3 regions of the Streptomyces sp. NPDC002958 genome follow, and region 2 is predicted to be linked to each of the others. Evidence: predicted binding sites of a transcription regulator. Region 2 holds the regulator's gene; each other region holds the start of a gene.

Region 1 (4,589 bases), on a different contig from region 2:
GGGATGGGGACCGGCAACATTCCGGGCTGGATGTGGCTCGACGCGGACAAGCTGGTGGCTGTGGCCCTGGCGGATCTGGCACGCGGCAGGTCGGTCTCGATCCCGGACCCGCGGTACAAGGCGTTGATGGGGCTCGTGAAGGTGACGCCGCGTGGCCTGCTCGGAGGGGTCACCTCCAAGACAGGCCGCAAGTACGGGCCTCAGTGAGTGAGCCGTTACCGGGTGGGCCGTCAGCACACTCCGCGGCCCGCACAGGCGCCGATGTCGGGGGCGCCGGGCTTCAGTTCATTGCCGAAGTAGTCCTTGCCGGCGTTGTTGACGAGCTGGAGCGATACACACAGGGGCGGCCGTTCGCGGATCCGGTGCGGGCGGGAGTGCTTCCGCGCTCGGCGTGACGGGGCATGACGGGGGCCTGTGTCCCTGCCCGCCGGAAGGGGGCAGCACATGCCGAGGCCCGGTACCCCACGACGGGGTACCGGGCCTCAGTGGCTGATCCGAGCTACACGCCCGTGCCGTGACCGGCATTGTTTGCCCGGGACGGGGCAAAACCTGCCGGGAGGGGCACTAGTGCGAGTGGCCGTGACCGTGACCGGCCTCCGGCTCTTCCTCGGCCGGCTTCTCGACGACCAGCGTCTCGGTCGTGAGCAGCAGCGACGCGATGGACGCGGCGTTCTCCAGCGCGGAGCGGGTGACCTTGACCGGGTCGATGACGCCGGCCTTCACCAGGTCGCCGTACTCGCCGGTCGCGGCGTTGAAGCCCTGACCCTTGTCGAGGTCGGAGACCTTCGAGGTGATGACGTAACCCTCGAGGCCCGCGTTCTCGGCGATCCAGCGCAGCGGCTCGACGGCGGCACGGCGCACGACCGCGACACCGGTGGCCTCGTCGCCGGTCTTGTCGAGGTTGCCGTCGAGGACCTTGACGGCGTGGACCAGAGCGGAGCCACCACCGGAGACGATGCCCTCCTCGACCGCGGCGCGGGTCGCGGAGATGGCGTCCTCCAGACGGTGCTTCTTCTCCTTGAGCTCCACCTCGGTGGCGGCACCGACACGGATCACGCACACGCCGCCGGCCAGCTTCGCGAGGCGCTCCTGGAGCTTCTCGCGGTCCCAGTCGGAGTCCGTGGCGTCGATCTCGGCCTTGATCTGGTTGACCCGGCCCTTGACGTCGCCGGGCTCGCCGCCGCCGTCCACGATCGTCGTGTCGTCCTTGGAGACGGTGACGCGGCGGGCGGTGCCCAGCACGTCCAGACCGGCCTGGTCGAGCTTGAGGCCGACCTCTTCGGCGATGACGGTCGCACCGGTGAGGGTGGCGATGTCGCCGAGCATGGCCTTGCGGCGGTCACCGAAGCCCGGGGCCTTCACCGCGACGGCGTTGAAGGTGCCACGGATCTTGTTGACGACGAGGGTCGACAGCGCCTCGCCCTCGACGTCCTCGGCGATGATCAGCAGCGGCTTCGAGCCACCGGCCTGGATGACCTTCTCCAGCAGCGGGAGCAGCTCCTGGATCGAGCCGATCTTGCCCTGGTGGATCAGGATGTACGGGTCGTCGAGGACGGCCTCCATACGCTCCTGGTCGGTCACCATGTACGGGGACAGGTAGCCCTTGTCGAAGGCCATGCCCTCGGTGAAGTCGAGGTCCAGACCGAAGGTGTTGGACTCCTCGACGGTGATGACACCGTCCTTGCCGACCTTGTCCATCGCGTCCGCGATGAGCTCGCCGACCTGCGGGTCCTGCGCGGAGAGCGCGGCCACGGCGGCAATGTCGGTCTTGTCGTCGATCGGGCGGGCGGTCGCGAGGAGCTCCTCGGACACGGCCTTGACCGCGGCGTCGATGCCCTTCTTCAGGGCAGCCGGGGAAGCACCCGCGGCAACGTTGCGCAGACCCTCGCGGACGAGCGCCTGGGCCAGCACCGTGGCGGTGGTCGTACCGTCACCAGCCACGTCGTTGGTCTTGGTCGCCACCTCCTTCACCAGCTGGGCACCGAGGTTCTCGTACGGGTCGTCGAGCTCGACCTCACGCGCGATGGTGACACCGTCGTTGGTGATGGTGGGAGCGCCGAACTTCTTGTCGATGACGACGTTGCGGCCCTTGGGGCCGATCGTCACCTTGACCGTGTCGGCAAGCTTGTTGACGCCGCGCTCAAGGGCGCGACGGGCGTCCTCGTCGAACTTCAGAATCTTCGCCATGGGAGCTGAGCTTTCCTCTCGAACGAACTGCGCCCCCGACCACCCGGCTGGTTATTCGCGGGGGCCAGGGGCGCAGAACAGAAGCAAACGTGGGTGAATTACTTCTCGACGATCGCGAGCACGTCGCGAGCCGAGAGGACGAGGTACTCCTCGCCGTTGTACTTCACCTCGGTGCCGCCGTACTTGCTGTACAGCACGACGTCGCCGGTCTTGACGTCGAGCGGAAGGCGCTCGCCGTTCTCGAAGCGACCCGGGCCCACGGCCAGGACGACGCCCTCCTGGGGCTTCTCCTTGGCGGTGTCCGGAATGACCAGGCCGGAGGCCGTGGTCTGCTCGGCGTCGAGCGGCTGGACCACAATGCGGTCCTCGAGCGGCTTGATCGCAACCTTGGTGCTGGCGGTCGACACGATCCGGTCTCCCCCTTCGGAGATCTCACGGGGTAACAGTCTTTGGGTGGCGACCAGGTGGATCCGTCGTCGCGGGTGCCGGACCTGCCAGTCGCACAATACTGCTGGCACTCTCCAGTGGTGAGTGCCAGCACCGAGACTATGACCGCGATTAGCACTCGGTCAAGCGGAGTGCCAATTCAGTCCGTCGTGGCGTCGCGAAAAAGTCCCGCTCGCGCACGGCGCGAGGGGAACCGGCCGCATGCGACGGTCCGGGCAACGCAACGGTCCGGACACATAGGGACAACGCAGGGACGGACCGCGCCGTTCCGTACGACCGCGGGTTCATGCTCGAACCGGCCCTGGGCGGGCGCGGTCCAGGTCCTGGCCGCGCTCCTGCTGTGCCTGATGACGACGCTGGTCGGGCTCGCAGACTACCGCCGGTCACACCCGGCGCCCGCGCCCGCTCCTTCGTACGATCCCGGCCGGTCCGGCCACCAGCGCCTCAGCGGGGGCGACAGCCGAGAGTGCCGGGACTCCGGCAGCTGACGGCAGGCGATGACGACCAGCGACCCGGACGCCCCGTGGTCACCGTGGTCACCGCGGTCACGGTGACCACGGGGCGGATGTGCCTGCGGGCCCGCAGCGGGTGCCGGCTGCGGGTGGGTCACCCTCCGTGCGGCCTTGCGGCCCAGCCGTTCGATCGGGTCCACCGACTGTGCGCACCCGGCAGTGGCGGCCAGGAGCGCACCGGTTGTCAGGAGTCCGGCGAGGAGCCGGTGCGCCCTCCTCATACGTAGTCCTCCAGCCGGGCCACGGCGTACCCCTTGTCCGTGATGGTCTTCATGACCGCCCGGATCAGGTCGGCCATGCTGACGCCCCATTCCTCCCGGCCCCGGAAGTGCGTGAGGATGATGTCGCCGGGGTGCAGGTCCTGGTCCTCCTCGCGCCACTCCATGTGGTCCGGGAACGCCTCCGCGTTCCAGAGCGGCACGGCCTTGATGCCGCAGGACTTCGCGATGCGGAGCGTGTCCCCGTTGTAGTTGCCGTACGGCGGGCGGAAGAGGGTGGGGCGCTTGCCGTACTGCTGCTCGATGACGGCCTGCTGGTCGCAGATCTCGCTTCTCTGCTCGGGGTACGAGAGCCCTGGCAGATAGGGGTGGTTGAGCGTGTGGTTGTTGAGGCCGACGCCCAGTCGCTGCATCTCCAGGAAGTACCCGTAGCTGTCGCGCACCAGGTAGTCGCTGAGGAACGCGCTGTACGGGATGTCCAGCTCGTCCATCATCTGGAGCAGTTCGGGGTCCTTCTCGGCACCGTCGTCCACCGTCAGGAAGACGATCCGGTCCTTGGTCGGGACGGTGGTGAAGACCGGCGGCAGCGAGTCGTCGCCATCACTGACCTCGAACCCCTCGCGGGTGGTGATGTGCGGCTTCACGGCGGGCGGCGGGGGTGCGATCAGCGGCGGCCTGTCCAGCCCCCATTTCTTGGCGAGTGCCGCCCGTACGGCCGGACTGAACCTCGCGTTCTCGCGGGACCCGGCGGGTGCGCCATAGCCGGCCCGCTGTCCGGGGCCCGCATTCTGCCCGGGACCGCCCGGGGGGCCGGCGGCGGGCCGGGGCAGGAGCCCGTCGCCGAACCCCCGGCCGCCGGTTTCGGAGGCACAGCCGGAGCCGATGGCCAGGAGCACGGCCAGGACCGCGCAGACCGGCCGGTACCTGCCAAGGCCCCGCCCGCGCCCGGGTTCGAGTGCGCCCGATTCACTCCTTTTCATGGCCGATCTTCCTTTTGTCGTACAAAGTTGTATGGCGCCGCATCCTGCCAGGACGTGAGGGGCGTCCCCGCCCGACACCGCCACCGGGTCCGCCGGTCAACCCGGCTGGCTCACAATGGGACGGGTGAACGCTCTCGACCCGAACGACCCGTCCGACGCCGACGACCGGTCCGACGCTCCCGACCCGTCCGACGCCGACGACCCCCTCGCCGCCTTCCTGGCCCTGCGCACCCCCGAGGGCGCGG
Region 2 (4,589 bases):
TCGATCAGGTGTTCCACGGAGCCCAGCAACGCCGGCTCCAGGTCCCGGTACGAGCGCACGGTGGACAGGATTCGCTGCCACGCCGCGCCCGTGTTCTCCGGCCAGCCCAGCGAGCGGCACACACCCGTCTTCCAGTCCTGGCCGCGCGGCACCACCGGCCAGTCGGCGATGCCCACCGATGACGGCTTCACCGTCTCCCACACGTCGATGTAGGGGTGGCCGACCACCAGCACGTTCGCGTCCGAGACCTGGGCCGCGATCCGGGACTCCTTGGAGCCCGGGACCAGGTGGTCGACCAAAACGCCCAGCCTGGCGTCCGGGCCGGGGGAGAATTCGCGCACGATGGCCGGGAGGTCGTCGATGCCCTCCAGATACTCGACGACCACACCCTCGATCCGCAGATCGTCGCCCCAGACCCGCTCGACCAGCTCCGCGTCGTGCCGGCCCTCCACATAGATCCGGCCCGCCCTCGCGACCCGGGCGCGAGCCCCGGGGACCGCGACCGAACCCGAGGCCGTACGCACGGGGCGTACGGGAGCGGCCGCCGACGGGCGTACGAGCGTGACCACCCGGCCCTCCAGCAAGAAGCCGCGCGGCTCCATCGGGAACACCCGGTGCTTGCCGAAGCGGTCCTCCAAGGTCACCGTCGGCCCCTGGGCCGTCTTCTCGCAGCGGATCACCGCACCGCAGAATCCGGTGGAGACCTCCTCCACGACCAGGTCGGGTTCGGCGGGGACCTCGGGAACGGGGGCGGACTTCTTCCACGGCGGGGTCAGGTCCGGCTGGTAGCTGCGCATCGGATGACGATAGGACGACAACACGTCACGACACGAACAGGTCAGGACACTCCGGAGGGGGCACCTCCCATGCCTTCAGGGCCATGGGGGAGGACGGCCAGTCGGTCGCGCTGGTTCCTGACGAACGCCGCATCCACCATCGCCCCGTGCCCCGGTACGTACACCGCGTCCTCGCCGCCCAGCGCCAGCAGCCGGTCCAGCGCGGCCGGCCAGCGGGACGGGACCGCGTCCGGGCCCGCCTGTGGTTCGCCCGATTCCTCGACCAGGTCGCCGCAGAGCACCACCGTGGGGGAGCCGGGGACGAGCGCCGCGAGATCGTGGCCGCTGTGGGCGGGGCCCACATTCGCCAGGAGCACCTGACGGCCGCCGCCCAGATCGAGCGTCCACTCGCCGCACACCTCGTGGTGCGGCGCCACCAGCGCATCGGTGGCCTCCGCCGCATCGTGTTCGGACACTCCGTGGCGCACGGCGGAGGCGTACAGATCGTTCGCCCCGTGCTTCAGCAGCCCGGCCATGCCGACCGCTCCGTACACCTGGGCGCCGGAGAACGCTGCGGTGCCCAGCACATGGTCGAAGTGGGGGTGGCTGAGTGCGATATGCGTCACCCTCCGGCCGAGCAGGGCCTGTGCCTGGGCCCGTATTTCTGCACCTTCGCGGAGCGTTGATCCGGTGTCGTAGAGCAGCACTCCCTGCGCTCCGACCACCAGTGCGACTGTCGCATCCCATCCGGGGAGGCGCCGTCGGCCCACTCCGTGACCGAGTCGCTCCCAGCCGAACTCTTCCCAAGAGGCGTCCATACCGCGACGCTATCGGCAACGACCTGCGCAGTCTCGCGGTAGCGTGACCGGTCGCCCTTGCTAGGCCCCCACTCGATCGCCGTACACTGGCCGGAGGATTGCTGGCACTCGTGATGACAGAGTGCCAGGAGGATTCCTGGGAATGAAACAGGAACGGCCCGAGAACCACCGAGGAAACAGCTGGAGGTGTGCGCGATGCTCAGCGAACGCAGACTCGAAGTGCTGCGCGCCATCGTCCAGGACTACGTCGGCACCGAGGAACCCGTGGGCTCCAAGGCGCTCACAGAGCGGCACAAGCTGGGGGTCTCCCCGGCCACCGTCCGCAACGACATGGCGGTGCTGGAGGACGAGGGCTTCATCGCCCAGCCCCACACCAGCGCGGGACGCATCCCGACGGACAAGGGCTATCGACTTTTCGTCGACAAGCTCGCGGGCGTCAAGCCCCTCTCGTCGCCGGAACGTCGTGCCATTCACAATTTCCTCGACGGCGCGGTCGACCTCGACGATGTCGTGGGCCGCACCGTACGGCTGCTCGCGCAGCTGACCCGGCAGGTCGCCATCGTGCAGTACCCCTCGCTGACCCGGTCGACGGTGCGGCATGTGGAGTTGCTGTCACTGGCGGCCGCCCGGCTGATGCTCGTGCTGATCACGGACACCGGCCGGGTCGAACAGCGCATGATCGACTGCCCCGCTCCGTTCGGTGAGACCTCTCTCGCCGATCTGCGGGCCCGGCTCAACAGCCGCGTCGTCGGACGCCGTTTCGCGGACGTCCCGCAGCTGGTGCAGGATCTGCCGGAATCCTTCGAGAGCGAGGACCGGGGAACCGTGTCCACCGTGCTCTCCACCCTGCTCGAAACCCTCGTCGAGGAGACGGAGGAGCGGCTGATGATCGGCGGCACCTCCAACCTCACCCGCTTCGGGCACGACTTCCCTGTGATGATCCGGCCGGTGCTGGAGGCGTTGGAGGAGCAGGTCGTGCTGCTGAAGCTGCTCGGCGAGGCCAAGGACTCGGGCATGACCGTACGTATCGGGCACGAGAACGCCCACGAGGGGCTCAACTCCACGTCCGTCGTCGCGGTCGGCTACGGTTCGGGCGACGAGGCAGTCGCCAAACTCGGCGTGGTCGGACCGACCCGCATGGACTACCCCGGAACGATGGGAGCGGTACGCGCAGTGGCACGTTACGTCGGACAGATCCTGGCGGAGTCGTAAGTGGCCACGGACTACTACGCCGTACTCGGCGTGCGCCGCGACGCATCTCAGGACGAGATCAAGAAGGCATTCCGGCGGCTCGCTCGCGAGCTGCATCCGGATGTGAACCCCGATCCGAAGACCCAGGAGCGGTTCAAGGAGATCAACGCCGCCTACGAGGTGCTTTCGGACCCGCAGAAGAAGCAGGTCTACGACCTCGGCGGCGACCCGCTGTCCGCCTCCGGCGGCGGCGGTGGTGCGGGCGGGTTCGGACAGGGTGGCTTCGGTAACTTCTCCGACATCATGGACGCGTTCTTCGGTACGTCGTCGCAGCGCGGACCCCGTTCGCGCACGCGGCGCGGCCAGGACGCGATGATTCGTCTGGAGATCGATCTCGCCGAGGCCGCGTTCGGCACCACCAAGGACATCCAGGTCGACACGGCCGTCGTCTGTACGACCTGTAGCGGCGAGGGCGCCGCACCCGGCACCTCCGCCCAGACCTGTGACATGTGCCGCGGCCGCGGCGAGGTCTCGCAGGTCACCCGGTCCTTCCTGGGCCAGGTCATGACCTCGCGGCCCTGCCCGCAGTGCCAGGGCTTCGGTACGGTCGTGCCGACCCCGTGCCCGGAGTGCGCCGGCGACGGGCGTATCCGGTCGAGGCGCACGCTCACCGTGAAGATCCCCGCCGGTGTCGACAACGGCACCCGCATCCAGCTCGCGGGCGAGGGCGAGGTCGGCCCCGGTGGTGGACCGGCCGGTGATCTGTATGTGGAGATCCATGAGCTGCCGCATTCGGTGTTCCAGCGCCGCGGCGACGATCTGCACTGCACGGTCACCATCCCGATGACGGCGGGCGCGCTCGGCACCAAGGTGCCGCTGGAGACGCTCGACGGCCCGGAGGAGGTCGACATCCGGCCGGGTACCCAGTCAGGCCAGTCGGTCCCGCTGCACGGACGCGGCATCACGCATCTGCGGGGTGGCGGACGCGGCGATCTGATTGTGCACGTCGAGGTGATGACCCCGACGAAGATGGACCCGGAGCAGGAGCGACTGCTGCGCGACCTGGCGAAGATGCGCGGTGAGGAGCGGCCCACCGGCCAGTTCCAGCCCGGTCAGCAGGGGCTGTTCTCCCGTCTGAAGGACGCCTTCAACGGTCGCTGACCGCCCCCGCACGCCGTTCCCCGCCGCCGGACGGGCTCGCTCGCCGAGTCCGTCCGGCGGTTGCGGACAACCCGTCCGGCGTTTGAGGCAAAGTGGACCGCAGGCCGTGCACGCCGGGGTATTCAGGACGTGACACGATGCGGTCATGTCATCCGTGTTGACCGATCTCTGCCGGTATCCGATCGTGCAGGCCCCGATGGCGGGGGGTGGGTCCTGCCCGCAGCTCGTCGCGGCCGTCGCCGAAGCGGGCGGCCTGGGCTTCCTCGCCGCCGGGTACAAGACGGCGGACGGCATGTACAACGAGATCAAGCAGCTGCGCGGGCTGACCGGTCAGCCCTTCGGCGTCAATCTCTTCATGCCGCAGCCGGCTCTCGCCGACCCGAGCGCCGTCGAGGTGTACCGGCATCAGCTCGCCGGTGAGGCCGCCTGGTACGAGACTCCGCTCGGCGACCCGGACTCCAGCGGCGACGACGGCTACGAGGCCAAGCTCGCCATCCTCCTGGAGGACCCGGTCCCGGCCGTCTCGTTCACCTTCGGCTGTCCGACCCGCGACACCCTCGACGCGTTCGCCGGCGTCGGCACGCACACCGTCGTGACGGTCACCACGCCCGAGGAGGCCCAGGCTGCCCAGTGGGCGGGCGCC
Region 3 (4,589 bases), on a different contig from region 2:
TCCTCCGCCTCTGCTGAGCGCCCGGCATCTACCGCAGTTCCGCGCGAAGAGGACAGCTCTCGGCAGCACCCGCATGAGCCCGCACCACCTGTGCGGGCCCGGCCCCGCGGGAGCTCGGCCACCAGGCGGCAGAAAGGCATGGACCGTGGCGTCCACGGTCTCCGACCGCCCCGGATACGGGCAGTTGCTGCGCACCCCGGGTGCGTGGACGTTTCTCCTGCCGGGCTTCGCCGCACGGCAACCCTTCGCGATGCTGACGATCGGCATCGTGCTATTGGTTCAGCACACCACCGGCTCGTACGGCAGCGCGGGCTCCGTCGCCGCCGTGACCGGTGTCTCCATGGCTCTTTTCGCACCGCAGACCGGCAAGCTCGCCGACCGCTTCGGCCAGCGCGCCGTGCTGCTGCCCGGTGTCCTGGTGCACGCGGCCTCCGTATCGGCACTGACGGCGCTGGCACTGGCGGACGCGCCCCTGTGGGCACTGTTCGCGGCGGCCGTGCCGACCGGTGCGTCCGTTCCGCAGATCGGACCGATGGTCCGGGCCCGCTGGGCGGCCGTACTGGGCGCTGCACCGGGCCGCGAGGCCTCACCGCTGATGTCCACCGCGGCGGCCTTCGAATCGGTGACGGACGAGTTCACCTTCGTCATCGGCCCGGTGCTCGCCACCGCGCTGTGCACCGGGGTGCACCCGGCGGCCGGCCTGATCACGGAGGCCGGGCTGACCCTGGTCGGCGGACTGCTCTTCGCCGCGCAGCACCGCACCCAGCCCGCGGTGCGCGGCACCGCGTCCGGCACCTCCCAGCGGCAGGCGTCCGCCCTGTCCATACCGGGTGTACGGGTACTCGCGGTGGCCTTCCTGGGGATCGGCGCGGTCTTCGGCGGCATGCAGGTCTCGCTGACCGCCTTCACCGAGGAGATCGGCCGGCCCGGCGCGAACGGTCTGCTGTACGGGGTCTTCGCGGCAGGCAACATGCTGGCCGGGATCGCCTGCGGCGCCATCGCCTGGAAGAGCGGGCCGCGGCGGCGGCTGATCATCGGGTACGCGGCACTCACCCTGACCGCGTCCGGACTGTGGGCGGTGCACTCCGTGCCCCTGCTGGCGGGGCTCGGGCTGCTGGTCGGGCTCTCCATCGCTCCGGCCCTGATCAGCGGCTACACACTGGTCGAGGCGCTGGTGCCGGGGTCCGCCCGGACCGAGGCGTTCACCTGGCTGACGGGCTCGGTCGCCCTCGGCCAGGCGGGCGCGGTGACGGTCGCCGGGCGGCTCGCCGACGCCCACGGCGCCAGCACCGGTTTTGTGGTGCCGTTGGTGGGAACCGTGCTGGCGCTGGCCACCCTGGTGGCACTGCGTTCGAGACTGACACCGGCCCGCGCGACCATCACGGCCGCACGCGGCGCTGTTCACCGCGATCCTGTCGCGGCCGGAGGGTGACGATTCATGCGCATCATTCGCATCGACGCATCAGCGGAATACGTCAGTGTGACTCCTCCGCCACATAATGTGGCAGCTTTTCACTCAGGCCGGCGGCCCTCATGACGGCCAAGCCCTGACCGCTGCCCTCCGGGCAGGTGACAGGCATTACTGCAAACAGCGGCCCGTAGCAGCTACCATTGACGACTGTTAGCACTCATCGAGTGAGAGTGCCAGGAGGAAGACAAGTGCCGACCTATCAGTACCAGTGCACCGAATGTGGCGAGGGCCTTGAGGCGGTGCAGAAGTTCACCGATGATGCCCTGACCGAGTGCCCGAGCTGCGAAGGACGCCTGAAGAAGGTGTTCTCGGCGGTCGGCATTGTCTTCAAGGGTTCCGGTTTCTACCGGAACGACAGCCGTGGCTCGTCGTCGAGCAGCACGTCAGCGTCGTCCTCGGCGAAGGCGTCCGGTTCCGCTTCGTCCGATTCCTCGTCGTCGTCGACGGGGTCGGACACGAAGCCGTCCGCTTCCTCCGCGCCCGCCGCGTCTTCCTCTTCGTCCTCCTCGTCCTCCTCGTCGTCCTCGTCGTCCTCGACGAGTGGCACGTCGGCTGCCTGAGCCGAACTCCACGCTTCCCGGGGACCCCGCCGATCCGTTCGGCGGGGTCCCCGGCGTTTTCCCGCGCCGCTACTGTGATCGCATGTCGAACGCAGAGATCGGTGTCATCGGCGGCTCGGGCTTGTACTCCTTCCTGGAGGACGTCACGGAGGTGCGTGTCGACACCCCGTACGGGCAGCCGAGCGACTCCCTCTTCCTCGGCGAGATCGGCGGCCGCCGGGTCGCCTTCCTTCCCCGCCACGGACGCAGCCACCATCTGGCGCCGCACCGCATCAACTACCGGGCCAACCTGTGGGCGCTGCGCTCCGTCGGCGTACGTCAGGTGCTCGGCCCGTGCGCGGTGGGCGGCCTGCGTCCGGAGTACGGACCGGGCACCCTGCTCGTACCCGACCAGATGGTGGACCGCACCAAGGCCCGGACGGAGACGTACTACGACGGGGAGACCCGGGCCGATGGCGCGGAGCCGAACGTCCTGCATCTGGGCTTCGCCGATCCGTACTGTCCCGAGGGACGCAGGGCCGCGCTGGCGGCGGCCCGTGCGAAGCACTGGGAGCCGGTGGACGGCGGGACACTGGTGGTCGTCGAGGGTCCGCGCTTCTCGACCCGGGCGGAATCTCGCTGGCATGCGGCGATGGGCTGGTCGGTGGTCGGGATGACCGGGCACCCGGAGGCGGTCCTCGCCCGTGAACTGGGCCTTTGCTACACGACGATGACGCTGGTGACAGACCTGGACGCGGGCGCGGAGGCCGGGGAGGGCGTCTCGCACGGGGAAGTGCTGAAGGTGTTCGCGGCCAATGTGGACCGGCTGCGTGCGGTGCTCTTCGACGTGGTGGCCGCGCTGCCTGCGGAAGCGGATCGCGATTGTCCGTGCTCGCATGCGCTGGACGGGCTCGAGACGGGGATCGAGCTTCCTTAGAGGGGTGCGTGGGTGACGGTAGAGGGGTGGGTAGGTGACGGTGGAGGCGTGCGTGGGTGACGGTGGAGGCGTGCGTGGGTGACGGTGGAGGCGTGCGAGGGTGACGGTTGCGGCGTGGGTGGGTGACAGGGTTATCCACAACGCCGGGGCCGTCCACAGTCTTCGGCGGGAAACTCGTGGACGGTGGATCGTGAGGGGTGTCCGTCCGAAACTCCTCACGGCAGGTGGTGCTGGCCATGTTCCCGTCGTCCCCGCGCATGCCCTCTGAACGTTCCGCTCCGACCATGGCTCCGGGGCCTCCGGTGCCGGCTCCCCCACCTTGTGGTGTACCCGCGTTCGAGCCGCTGCGGGTGCGCGGAGGTGGTGGGCACCGGATGCGGCGGACTTTGTGGCGGCAGCGCCGCGCCTTGGCCGCCGGGCTGGCCGTGACGGCTGCCGCGCTGGCCGCGACGGGGGTGGGCGGGGGCGGCGCGGGCGGCGGTGCGACGCATGGGGCGGGGGCAGGCGGTACGGCAGGGGCGGCGCCGGAGCGGGCGCGGCGGCCGGTTCCGTTGGTGTCCGCACCGGTCCGGATCGCTGATGCGGGGACGGTGCGGCTGTTACGGCCGGGCGACCGTGTCGATGTGATCGCTGCCGAGGGGGCCGGAGCCGATGCCCGGGTGCTGGCGAAGGGCGCGCGGGTGGCCGACGTACCGGGAACCCCGGCCGAAGGCCCCGCGGATGACGGTGCGCTGATCGTGCTGTCCGTCCCCCGGGACACGGCGGCATCGCTGGCCGGTGCGGGTATCTCGGCCAGGCTGGCGGTGACCCTGTGCTGACAATTCCTCCTGATGAGCTGTCAGGCCACCGGAGCGGGACGCGCGGCAGGAGGACCGGCAGCAGCGTCGTCGGACCACCGGGGAGCGGGGGCTCAGATGTGGTGGGGCGGCTTCTCGTCGAGGAAGCGCGCCAGATCGGCGGCGCTGCCACCGGCCGGGGCCCGCTCGCCCCACCCTCGGTCCGTATCGTCCGCGGACTGCTGGTCCAGCGGATCGTCGAAGATCAGAGCCGGTCTGGGTTTCGGCTGTTCCGGCTGGGTCGGCTTCGAATCGCGCGGGCCGGGGGCGGGGGCGGTGCTCATACATCCAGGGTACGGCGGTGGTCAGCGGTCCTCCGGGTCGAGAAGCCACAGCCCGAGGACGACAAGGAACGACAGACAGAGGAAGCCCGCACCCCACCAGGCCGTGTCGGTGTGGCCCTCCATCCAGGCGTCGATGATGACGGTCAGGCCCCAGAGCTGTCCGATGACGACGGTCATGGCCAGGGCCAGCCGGGCCGTCAGTTTCGAGGAACGTTCGGGTTCCTGGTCGGTACCCGCGCCGGGACCGGGACCGGTGTGGCGGACCCGGGGGTCGCCGTAGCTGCTGGTGGCGCGGATCTGCGGATAGCGCTCACGGACGGGGGGGTTGAGCTCGGGGCGGGCACTGCCCGGGTGGTACTCCGGGTAATCCGGGGGCTCCTGGCTCCGGGGCTGCTGGGCATCGGTCATGACCGCCTGCCGGGGGTCTCGGTCTCAGCGGCCTGGGGTGCCTCCGCGCCTCATGGACTCACCGGGAAGGAGCTGATTGGTGATCTTCTTCGGCGCGAATGCCTTGGCGTCGTC

Evidence for each region. The regulator HrcA, encoded in region 2, represses chaperone genes, less so after heat shock. The targets are predictions, from matches to a motif close to TTNGCACTCNGNNNNNCNGAGTGCNAA.
Region 1: groES (co-chaperone GroES) is a predicted target of HrcA. The motif match lies at 2,746-2,772, and genes of this name have one in related genera.
Region 3: ACZ3IC_RS00830 (FmdB family zinc ribbon protein) is a predicted target of HrcA. The motif match lies at 1,622-1,648, and genes of this name have one in related genera.

Annotation. Positions count from the first base shown of each region.
Region 1 covers NZ_JBVHDS010000001.1:349,712-354,300, reverse strand. The annotation lists gene ACZ3IC_RS01715 (SDR family NAD(P)-dependent oxidoreductase) at 1-207, shown strand, start outside; gene groL (chaperonin GroEL) at 565-2,187, opposite strand; gene groES (co-chaperone GroES) at 2,286-2,594, opposite strand; gene ACZ3IC_RS01700 (polysaccharide deacetylase family protein) at 3,364-4,344, opposite strand; gene ACZ3IC_RS01695 (THUMP-like domain-containing protein) at 4,460-4,589, shown strand, end outside.
Region 2 covers NZ_JBVHDS010000008.1:213,440-218,028, forward strand. The annotation lists gene ACZ3IC_RS17235 (DUF3097 domain-containing protein) at 1-797, opposite strand, end outside; gene ACZ3IC_RS17240 (MBL fold metallo-hydrolase) at 839-1,594, opposite strand; gene hrcA (heat-inducible transcriptional repressor HrcA) at 1,790-2,806, shown strand; gene dnaJ (molecular chaperone DnaJ) at 2,807-3,946, shown strand; gene ACZ3IC_RS17255 (nitronate monooxygenase) at 4,092-4,589, shown strand, end outside.
Region 3 covers NZ_JBVHDS010000001.1:167,897-172,485, reverse strand. The annotation lists gene ACZ3IC_RS00835 (MFS transporter) at 146-1,432, shown strand; gene ACZ3IC_RS00830 (FmdB family zinc ribbon protein) at 1,660-2,031, shown strand; gene ACZ3IC_RS00825 (S-methyl-5'-thioadenosine phosphorylase) at 2,114-2,947, shown strand; gene ACZ3IC_RS00820 (hypothetical protein) at 3,184-3,765, shown strand; gene ACZ3IC_RS00815 (hypothetical protein) at 3,858-4,067, opposite strand; gene ACZ3IC_RS00810 (hypothetical protein) at 4,089-4,475, opposite strand; partial or broken gene ACZ3IC_RS00805 ((2Fe-2S)-binding protein) at 4,527-4,589, opposite strand, start outside.